DNA from 2 places in the uncultured Solobacterium sp. genome. Region 1 is predicted to be linked to the other one. Evidence: predicted binding sites of a transcription regulator. Region 1 holds the regulator's gene; the other holds the start of a gene.
What was found. The regulator HrcA, encoded in region 1, represses chaperone genes, less so after heat shock. The targets are predictions, from matches to a motif close to TTTTAGCACTNNNNNNNNNNNAGTGCTAAAA.
Positions count from the first base shown of each region.

Region 2: ftsH (ATP-dependent zinc metalloprotease FtsH) is a predicted target of HrcA. The motif match lies at 2,498-2,528, and genes of this name have one in related genera.

Region 1 is NZ_CAUQGG010000003.1:151,312-156,278, forward strand. It holds gene RWM19_RS03040 (FtsW/RodA/SpoVE family cell cycle protein) at 1-134, shown strand, start outside; gene rsmD (16S rRNA (guanine(966)-N(2))-methyltransferase RsmD) at 131-691, shown strand; gene coaD (pantetheine-phosphate adenylyltransferase) at 688-1,209, shown strand; gene RWM19_RS03055 (Gfo/Idh/MocA family oxidoreductase) at 1,206-2,174, shown strand; gene RWM19_RS03060 (hypothetical protein) at 2,186-2,389, shown strand; gene hrcA (heat-inducible transcriptional repressor HrcA) at 2,553-3,587, shown strand; gene grpE (nucleotide exchange factor GrpE) at 3,580-4,119, shown strand; gene dnaK (molecular chaperone DnaK) at 4,137-4,967, shown strand, end outside.
Region 2 is NZ_CAUQGG010000017.1:1,493-6,459, reverse strand. It holds gene RWM19_RS08125 (MBL fold metallo-hydrolase) at 1-242, opposite strand, end outside; gene RWM19_RS08120 (hypothetical protein) at 556-2,271, opposite strand; gene ftsH (ATP-dependent zinc metalloprotease FtsH) at 2,559-4,418, shown strand; gene rpiB (ribose 5-phosphate isomerase B) at 4,477-4,923, opposite strand; gene RWM19_RS08105 (prolipoprotein diacylglyceryl transferase) at 4,920-4,967, opposite strand, start outside.

The DNA of each region.
Region 1 (4,967 bases):
CAGGATTAATTCCTCTAACAGGTGTACCGCTGCTCATGGTATCTGCTGGTGGTTCCTCTACGATGTCTATCATGGCTTGTGTTGGTATTTCTCAAGCAGTGATTGCCTCCTATAGACGAGGTGAGATTCGATGAGAATTATCGCTGGTGAATATCGCTCACGCAAGATAGAAACACGTTCTGGGAATCAGACGAGACCTACATTAGATAAAGTTAGAGAAGCTGTTTTTTCATCCCTAGGAGGGATGTTTGATGGTGGCACAGTATTAGATTTATATGCTGGTAGTGGTGCCAATGGCTTAGAGGCACTATCTCGTGGGTATGATTATGCAGTGTTTGCGGATATCTCTAAAGACGCAATTCAGGTTATCCGTAAAAATATAGAGTCATTACGTTGTAAAGAGAAGACGAAAGTCTTACATATGCCTGATAAGAAAGCATTATCACTGTTAAAAACGGAAGGGATTCGTTTTGACTTAGTATATCTAGATCCGCCATATGCAGGACAACGCAATAACGAAATTCTAGAATACTTACAAGAAAACAATATGATTACGAATTATGGTGTAGTTGTTATTGAATCCGCAAAAGAAGATGAATTTAAAAAAGAGTTTGGCTCTTTAAAACCATATAAAGAAGCAACCTATGGTATTACACGTATTACCTATTATCGAAATGAGGTGGAAGGATGAAGGCTTGTTATCCAGGAACATTTGATCCAATTACAAACGGTCATTTAGACATTATTGAGCGTGCATCACGTTTGTTTGATGAAGTTGTGGTATTGATTATGGTTAATCCACGTAAGACATGCTTGTTCAATAGTGAAGAAAGAAAACAGATGGTTATCGATAGTTTGAAGTCCATTGGTAACCCAGAAAATGTAACTGTAATGATTGGTTCTGGTTTAACCGTAGAGTTTGCTCGTAAGATTGGGGCTGCTGTTATTATTCGTGGTATTCGTGCTGTTAGTGATTATGAATATGAACTTGGACAAGCAACCGCGAATATGATGTTGGCACATGAGATTGAAACGGCATTCCTCATCGCCAAACCACAATATTCATTTCTATCTTCTTCTGTATGTAAAGAGATTGCCCTTAACGGAGGAGACTTGTTAAATCTAGTACCTCCGCAGGTAGAGGGACCTCTAAAAGAAAAGATGGCTAAAGTAGCTGAAAACTTAAGGGCTGCACAGGGGCAGATATGATACGTTGGGGAATTATAGGCGCTGGGAAAATTGCCCAGCGTTTTGTAAAGAGTCTAGCACATGAATCAAATAGTGAACTTTATGCCGTTAGTTGTCGTACACTTGCAAAAGCACAACAGTTTGCGGATACATATCACGCTTTAAAAGCGTATGGATCCTATGAAGAACTTTTACAAGATCCAAACGTAGATGCAGTATATATTACCTTGCCACATGGCTATCATTATATATGGTCGATCAAAGCCATCAAAGCAGGCAAGGCAGTACTGGTTGAAAAACCAGCAGGTATAAACGCTTTTGAGATTGAGGGAATCATGGAAGTATTAAAACAACATCCAGTATTATGGATGGAAGCCATGAAGCCTCGTTTTACACCATTGTATCAAAAGATACATAAGCTGATTGAAAAAGGTACTATTGGAGATATTCAGGAAATTCATACCATACTCAATTCTAAACAACCACAAGAAGTCATTGAGAATAGTTACCTAAGTAATCCAGTATATGGAGGAGCTCTTCTAGACTGTGGCTGTTATTGTGCAACATGGATTACAGAATATACCAAAGGTAAACTGCGCATCGATTACATTGATGTAGACTTAGAGGATGGATATGACTTACATACAAAGGTACAGATGCATATAGGCAATACATTAGCCACTCTAGAAACTGCAATCAATCAACCAGAAAAAAAAGAAGTATTGATTAAGGGTACAAAGGGAGAAATCCGTATTCGAGATTTGCATAGACCTATAAGTGCAGAGCTAAAGATTGAAGACAAAGTAGAAGTTATTGATTGTCCATATAAAGTAGATGACTTCTATGGAGAAATATCTCACTTTGTAAACTTACTTGAAAATGGGAAACATAGCTCTCCAGTTATGCCTATCCAAAGTAGTTTAGAAACTGCTATGTTACTAGATCGCATCAAGGATGCGATGACACCAAATCCGATTGAAATATAAGAGGGAAAAATATGGAACTGAAAGAATATTTGCATCAATATGTACGAATCACTAACGATGAAGGATATTCTTTTGATGGATATGTAGCAGAGTTCTTTCGAGGCGAAGATAATGAAGATGGTATCGATAGTATCGGCATTTCAAAGGATGCTGAACATCTTGGAGGAATAGAGATTAGTGAGAATAATATAGTATCTATACAGATAATTAAATGATGAATATTCTTGTTTAGAGCACTAAAAAATAAGCTGATATATAAGGCCGAAAATTTTCGGTCTTTTTTGTTAAAAATTAGCACTAAACTGTTGACAGTGCTAAAGTGTTGGTATACTATATTAGCAGACATTGAAAAAGAGTGCTAAAAAGGAGGTGCTGGAGATGTTGACACCAAGACGAATAGAAATCTTCAAGGCAATTGTTGATGAGTATATTCGTACGGCGGAACCAGTTGGTTCGCGTACATTACAAGAACAGTATGACTTACCATATTCCAGTGCGACCATCCGTAATGATATGCAGGTCTTAGAGGAAATGGGCTATCTGGAAAAGACACATACTTCCAGTGGACGTATTCCTAGTACGATGGGATATAAGTTCTATTGTGAGAACTTATTGAACATGACTGCTGGCATTGATAAACGTATGGAACTCGCAATTCGTAGTGCATTTGATGTGTCTAGTATGAACATTGAGGAGGCGGTTCATCAAAGCTGTGAAATCCTCAGTGAAATGACAAATATGACAGCTGGTGCAATCGGACCAGATTCCAATACGCAATGTCTAGAACACATAAAATTGTTTCCGATTGACACGCGTAATGCGGTATGTGTATTTATCACAAATACAGGACATACCGAAACTAAGAACTTCCACTTTGAAGATGATGTACCATTCAAAGATTTGGAAGCTTGTACAGATATCTTAAACAAGAGATTACAGGGTGTTCCACTTGCGGAAGTACCTGGTCGTATGGAAGATATCAAACCTGATTTATGTAGCGTTGTACATCGCCACGATCTACTCTTTACAGCGTTTGTTAGAGCGTTCGTAAAGTTTGCGAGTGAGAGTGTATACTTCTCTGGAAAAGATCGTGTATTATATCAACCTGAATTTGAAGATATCAACAAGTTGAAACAATTGATGTTGATGTTTGATGATACAAAGGTATGGCGTGGATTAGATTCCAGCGAAAATGCTGTTGCGGTAACTACAACAAAAGGCGCACAGTTAACTTGGTATAACGATTTAGCAGTTGTACGTTCCAAGTTCCATGTTAATGATACGGAAAGTGGAGAGTTGATGGTTGTTGGACCAAGCAGAATGAATTATGAAAAAGTCGTAAATCTAATTGATTATGCGGCACGTTTGATTGAGAAGATGTATAACTCAGGAGGTGAAAGTGGCAATGAGTGAAGATATCAAAAAAACAGAATCTGAAGTTGAAGAAGTAGTTGAAACTGAAACTCCTGAAGTAGTAGAAGAAGTTGATGAAGTTACAACACTTCAAGCAAAGATTACAGAGTTAAGTGAACAGGTAAATGTTCTCAAGAATGAATATGCAAAAGCGTATGCAGATACAGAGAATACAAGAAAACGTCTACAGGCTGATTTTGATAGCCGTACAAAGTTTATGATGAAAAACTTTGCATTAGAGTTGTTACCTGTATTAGATAGTTGCGAAAGAGCGTTAGCGCAAGCAACATCCGATGAAGCATATCGTAAGGGTGTCGAAATGATTTATGGACAACTACAGAATGCTTTAAGTAAAGAAGGTATTACAGAAATTGATGCATTAAACCAACCATTTGATGGTAATTGGCATCAAGCATTGATGACAGAAGCAAGAGAAAATGTCGAACCTGGAACTGTAATTGAAGTATTACAGAAGGGTTATCGTATAAAGGACCGTCTGCTAAGAGCAGCAATGGTCAAGGTTAGTGAATAACTAGGAGGAAGATAAACATGAGCAAGATTATTGGTATTGACTTAGGAACAACAAATAGCTGCGTATCCGTTATGGAAGGTGGCGAAGCAAAAGTAATTGCGAATCCAGAAGGAAACCGCACAACACCATCCGTTGTAGCATTTAAAAATGGTGAACGTATTGTTGGTGATGCGGCTAAGCGTCAATTGATTACAAATAAAGACACAGTATATTCCATTAAGCGTTTGATGGGTACAAATCAAAAAGTAACATTAGAAGGTAAGGAATATACACCACAGGAAGTTTCAGCAATGATTCTTACATATTTGAAGAGTTATGCAGAAGCTTATTTAGGTGAGAAGGTAGAAAAGGCTGTTATTACAGTACCTGCATACTTCAACGATGCACAGCGTCAAGCAACAAAGGATGCTGGTAAGATTGCTGGTTTGGATGTAGTACGTATTATTAACGAGCCAACTGCTTCTGCACTTGCGTTTGGTTCTGACAAAGAAACATCTAAGGAACAAAAGATCTTAGTATATGACTTAGGTGGTGGTACATTCGATGTATCTATCTTGGATATTGCGGATGGTACATTTGAAGTATTATCTACAAATGGTGATACACACTTAGGTGGTGACGACTTCGATGAAGCTATCATCAATTGGTTAGCAGATAACTTCAAACGTGAAAATAACATCGATCTAAGACAAGATAAGATGGCTTTACAGAGATTAAAGGAAGCTGCTGAAAAGGCTAAGAAGGACTTATCTGGTATGGTACAGACACAGATTTCCTTACCATTTATTTCCGCTGGTCCTGCAGGTCCATTACACTTAGAAGCTACATTAACACGTGCACAGTTTAAT
Region 2 (4,967 bases), on a different contig from region 1:
TTCGATAATCTATTTTCATCACTGATGTCGTTTGCTAGTACAGCTTGATAACGCATCCCCCTTTCATCAAGGAGATCAAAAATAAGCGGATTATAGTGGTCCTCATGGGCATGACTACAAAAAACGATTACTTCCTTATCCCTATCTAGAAGCGGTAATTCGCCTCTGTAATAGTCAAATATACAGTAGCAATCGTTCAGTTCCACTAAGATACCACTGTGATTTAAGTATGTTACTTTCATGGAATCACCTTCTTAGTAATAGCTAGTTACAAATCTACTATATTCTTTATCAACTAAAGCAAAATTAACTATAATCACTATCAATTGTATTATCCTAAAAAATATTCATCAATCTTCTCTGGTGTATCGAGGATTTCCTCATAAGGTACACCAGTTACGCGAGCTAACTCAATAGAACCCTCAAACGCAATTCTTATATCTGGAGTGAATATTCTATTAAAAATTTCTAAAAAATCTTCAAGTTCTTAATTTAACTGTTCTTATCTAAAAATTAATCATGTGATTTAATTGAAACCACCACAATTTTTTGATATTAAATAATGTCTTCTTGTGGTACATTCTCTCTATACATTTTTCTTAAACCACTATTTATGAACTCATACTTTACTTCATACAAAAAATTAACATCATTAAAGCATCTGAATAAAGTAGTTGATAGCCCTGCAAAATCAAGATTATCGAATTTATTTGTTATTGAAGAAATAATTACATTACTTCCCGTTGCAAGAATGTTTGAGTAGTCAATAATTTTATTAGCTTTAACAATAGTAAGCTTGTCATTAATATCTCCCCCATTTTCTTGCACCATTATGAGGTAAAGCAATCTAATAATTGTATTAATTAATTCATTCAAGTAGTACGATGTACCAAATTTAGCTAAATCACCAAAACTAATTTGTCCTGTCAACTTTTCAACTTGATTTTCATTCAAAATTAAATTAGCACCAGGTATCTGTATTCCTGCTATAGTATATGTGTCTGTTGCGATATGTATGAGTTGCTTAATAAAAGCTGCTACAAATGGCTTGGGATCTTTCTTTGTTCGTTCATATGATGCATTCAAAGCTTTTAAAAAACTTGCCTTTCTGTTTTCAATAAATGGACTCTTGTATTCTTTTGTATACACTACGTGATAAGTTAGAGGAATCTTTTTTCTTGTAGATGTAATTGTATTAGTCATAATATTGATTGTTCCAACCAGTAAACCCACAAGAGGATCATGACCTAGTGTTGCGAATCTATGATTAACACCTTTTTCATTATCTCCACCTTTGAATAGTCCTAAATTTTTTCCTTCTTGATATTTTTGAACATCATATGGTACTCCAGGCGTAGATATAATCATATTTAACGGTGCATAATAGTGACCTATTTTTTCTTTTTTATTTGATTCAAACTTACTCAATACTTTTTTCTGACTCTTTTTTAGTGCTTTCTCTTTTTTTCCAATATTAGCCTTTTCTTTTTCAGTAATATTATTCAATAGATAAATTCTTATAATTTGCAATGCAGTTGCAATCATAACCAAAGAAACTTCAGCTTTTGATAACTTAGTTTGATTTTTGAATTTTGAATCTAACAACTTGTATCGTAAAGAATATTTTTTGACCGCATTATTTATTTCTTCCTTAGATAGAAGTAAGTGCTCTTCAAACATATCACTTGAATTTTCTTGAATGTTATTTTCTTCTTTCTTGGAGTATCTTTCTTTACAGTATGTTTTAAACTCTTCAATGGCCACCTTCTCTTGATATGTAACTTTTTTATCTAAGTTTACTGTTGAAAGAATAATTTCTTCATATTTTTTCAAATCGCTAATATCAATACTATCTAAATATTTTACTACATCAGAAAAAGTAATATTATTATTTAAAATATCTTCGAGTTCTTTTTCAAATACTTCTGGACATTGTGGTATTTTTTCGTGAAATTGACTTACTAAATCGTCAATTTGTTTCTTTTCATGACGTGTTATTGTCCCATCAATATTTGCAATGTATTTAGCTAAAGAAATAGCCGCAAATGATGGATCAATATATAGTTTTCTTACTTTTTTACATGATAATCGTACTCCCTCGTATACTCCATTTTCGAATCCTTCTTTGTGTGCCTGTTCAACCTTCTTCTCTTCACTTTTTTTACATACTAAATATGTAGTCAAGCCTGCCAAAACCACTAAGATTACAACCCCTGACTTTCTTGAACTAAATTCTGAAATTCTATCAACTATTATCCCCTTCATAGACATATATAACCCTCCCTTATAAATCTATTTTAAATTATTATTAATATCATCATAGAACCCTATATTACTCGTTATACATACCAATACCTCTTTTATATGGGCTCTTTTTATACTTAATATCATATTATAAAAAGCAAAGAAGAAATACACTATTTTAAATTTTATATTTTTACTCTCACACCTCAATTATATTTGAAATGTTACTTTCACATCAAATCACATAGTATTTTATTAGCACTCTATGTTCGAATGTGCTAAAATCTTTTTATCCGAAAGGAGTTTTATAAAATATGAATGATAACAAGAAGAAAAAACCTCTTGTGTACTACTATGCATTTGTCGCAATTGTATTAGTATTACTCAACTTGGTTTTACGACCTGTAATTCAACAGGCACAAATTGAAGAAGTTCCTTATAGTACATTTATTCAACAAACCACCGATGACAAAATTGATGAGGTGACGATTGAGTCTTCTCAGATTACATACAAGCTCAAAGATGGCGATACAGTGTATTCTACTGTAAAAATAAATGACCCTGATTTAGTCGATCGTCTCGAAAGTCATGACGTGAAGTTCTCTGGTACACGTGTACAACAGGGTTCTCTATTTATGAACATCTTCTTTGGTTGGATCCTTCCAATCATTATTGCGGTAATGTTAATGCGTTATGTTAACCGTACAATGCAAGGTGGTGGAAAAGATTCTCCACTTGGAGGTGGAGGTCTTGGTGGAATGTTCAACCTAGGCAAATCAAATGCGCGTGTTTACGATAAGGATAAGACAACGATTCGTTTCCACGATGTGGCTGGCGAGGATGAAGCCAAAGAGAATCTGCAGGAAATTGTAAACTATCTACATGATCCAAATCAGTTTAAATCCATTGGTGCGACAATGCCAAAGGGTATTCTCTTAGTTGGTCCTCCAGGAACAGGTAAGACCATGCTTGCAAAGGCAGTCGCAGGTGAATCAAACGTACCATTCTTCTCTATCTCTGGTTCAGAGTTTGTAGAGATGTTTGTAGGTATGGGTGCTTCTAAAGTTCGTAGTTTATTTAAAGACGCAAAAGAAAAAGCACCATGTATTGTATTCATCGATGAAATCGATGCAATTGGTGGTAAGCGTAATGCAGGCAACTTTGGTGGTAATGATGAGCGTGAACAAACATTAAACCAGTTACTGACAGAGATGGATGGATTTGAAGGTAATAACGGTATTGTCGTTTTAGCAGCTACAAACCGTCCTGAAAATCTAGACCCTGCCCTACTACGTCCAGGAAGATTTGACCGCCGTGTTCCAGTTGAGTTACCTGACCTTCAAGGTCGTGAAGATATCTTAAAGGTACACGCAAAGAAAGTTAAGACTGAACCAGGCATTGATTACAATGTAGTTGCACGCATGGCTTCTGGTGCCTCTGGTGCAGAGCTTGCAAATATCATCAACGAAGCTGCTTTACGTGCTGTACGTGAAAAGAGAAATGCAGTTAGTCAGAAAGACTTAGAAGAAAGTATTGAAGTCGTTATTGCAGGATACCAAAAGAAGAATGCAATTCTAACGGATAAAGAAAAACTAGTTGTTGCATATCACGAAGTTGGACATGCATTAGTTGCGGCACTACAAACACATAGTGCACCTGTACAGAAGATTACAATCATCCCACGTACAAGTGGTGCTCTAGGCTATACAATGCAGGTAGAAGAAGGTAACCATCCTCTTTACACGAAGTCTGAATTAGAAAATCGTATTGCGACACTTACAGGTGGCCGTGCAGCGGAAGAAGTTGAGTTTGGTCAAGTTACTACAGGTGCTTCTAACGATATCGAACAGGCAACTAAAATTGCTCGTGCCATGATTACACGTTACGGTATGAGTGATGAATTCGATATGGTCGCAATGGAGACTGTAAATAACAAGTACCTTGGTGGCGATGCGTCACTTGCATGTTCAGATGGTACAGCTTCAACAATCGATCAAAAGGTTGTAGCTCTCGTGAAACAACAACACGACAAAGCAAAGCAACTATTAACGGAACATAAAGCAGATCTTGATCGAATTGCACAATTCTTATATCAAAAAGAAACAATTACTGGTGAAGAATTCATGGAGATTCTTGAAAAGAAAGAAGACTTTGAATTATCAGTAGTACAATAGCCTTCACATTCGTGAAGGTTTTTCTTTTTATCAAAAGAAAAAAACCGGCATTCACCGGTTAAAAGTTTCTCGCTTCAATATCCATCACCATGTTTACTCTACGTTCATGGCGGCCACCTTCAAATTCAGTATTCATGAATTCATCTACAAGCATCTTCGCCGTTTCAATTCCAATGACTCTTGAACCAAAGGCGATGATATTTGCGTTATTATGTAATCTTGAATATCTAGCACTATATGGTTCAGAGCAGATACATGCACGAATACCCCTTACTTTATTACATGCAATCCCAATTCCAACACCAGTCCCACAGATTGCGATACCGCGTTCTACCTCACCATTTACAACAGCCATTGATACCTTTTCACCCCAGATAGGATAATCTGTACTTTCCGATAAATCTGTACCGTAGTTAATAACTTCATGTCCTTGTGATTCAAGATACGCAACAAGTTCCTTCTTCATCTCTACAGATGCGTGATCATTTGCAATACCGATTCTCATGCGGCTACCTCCTTCTTCAAATCTGAATGATTCTGTCTATACCA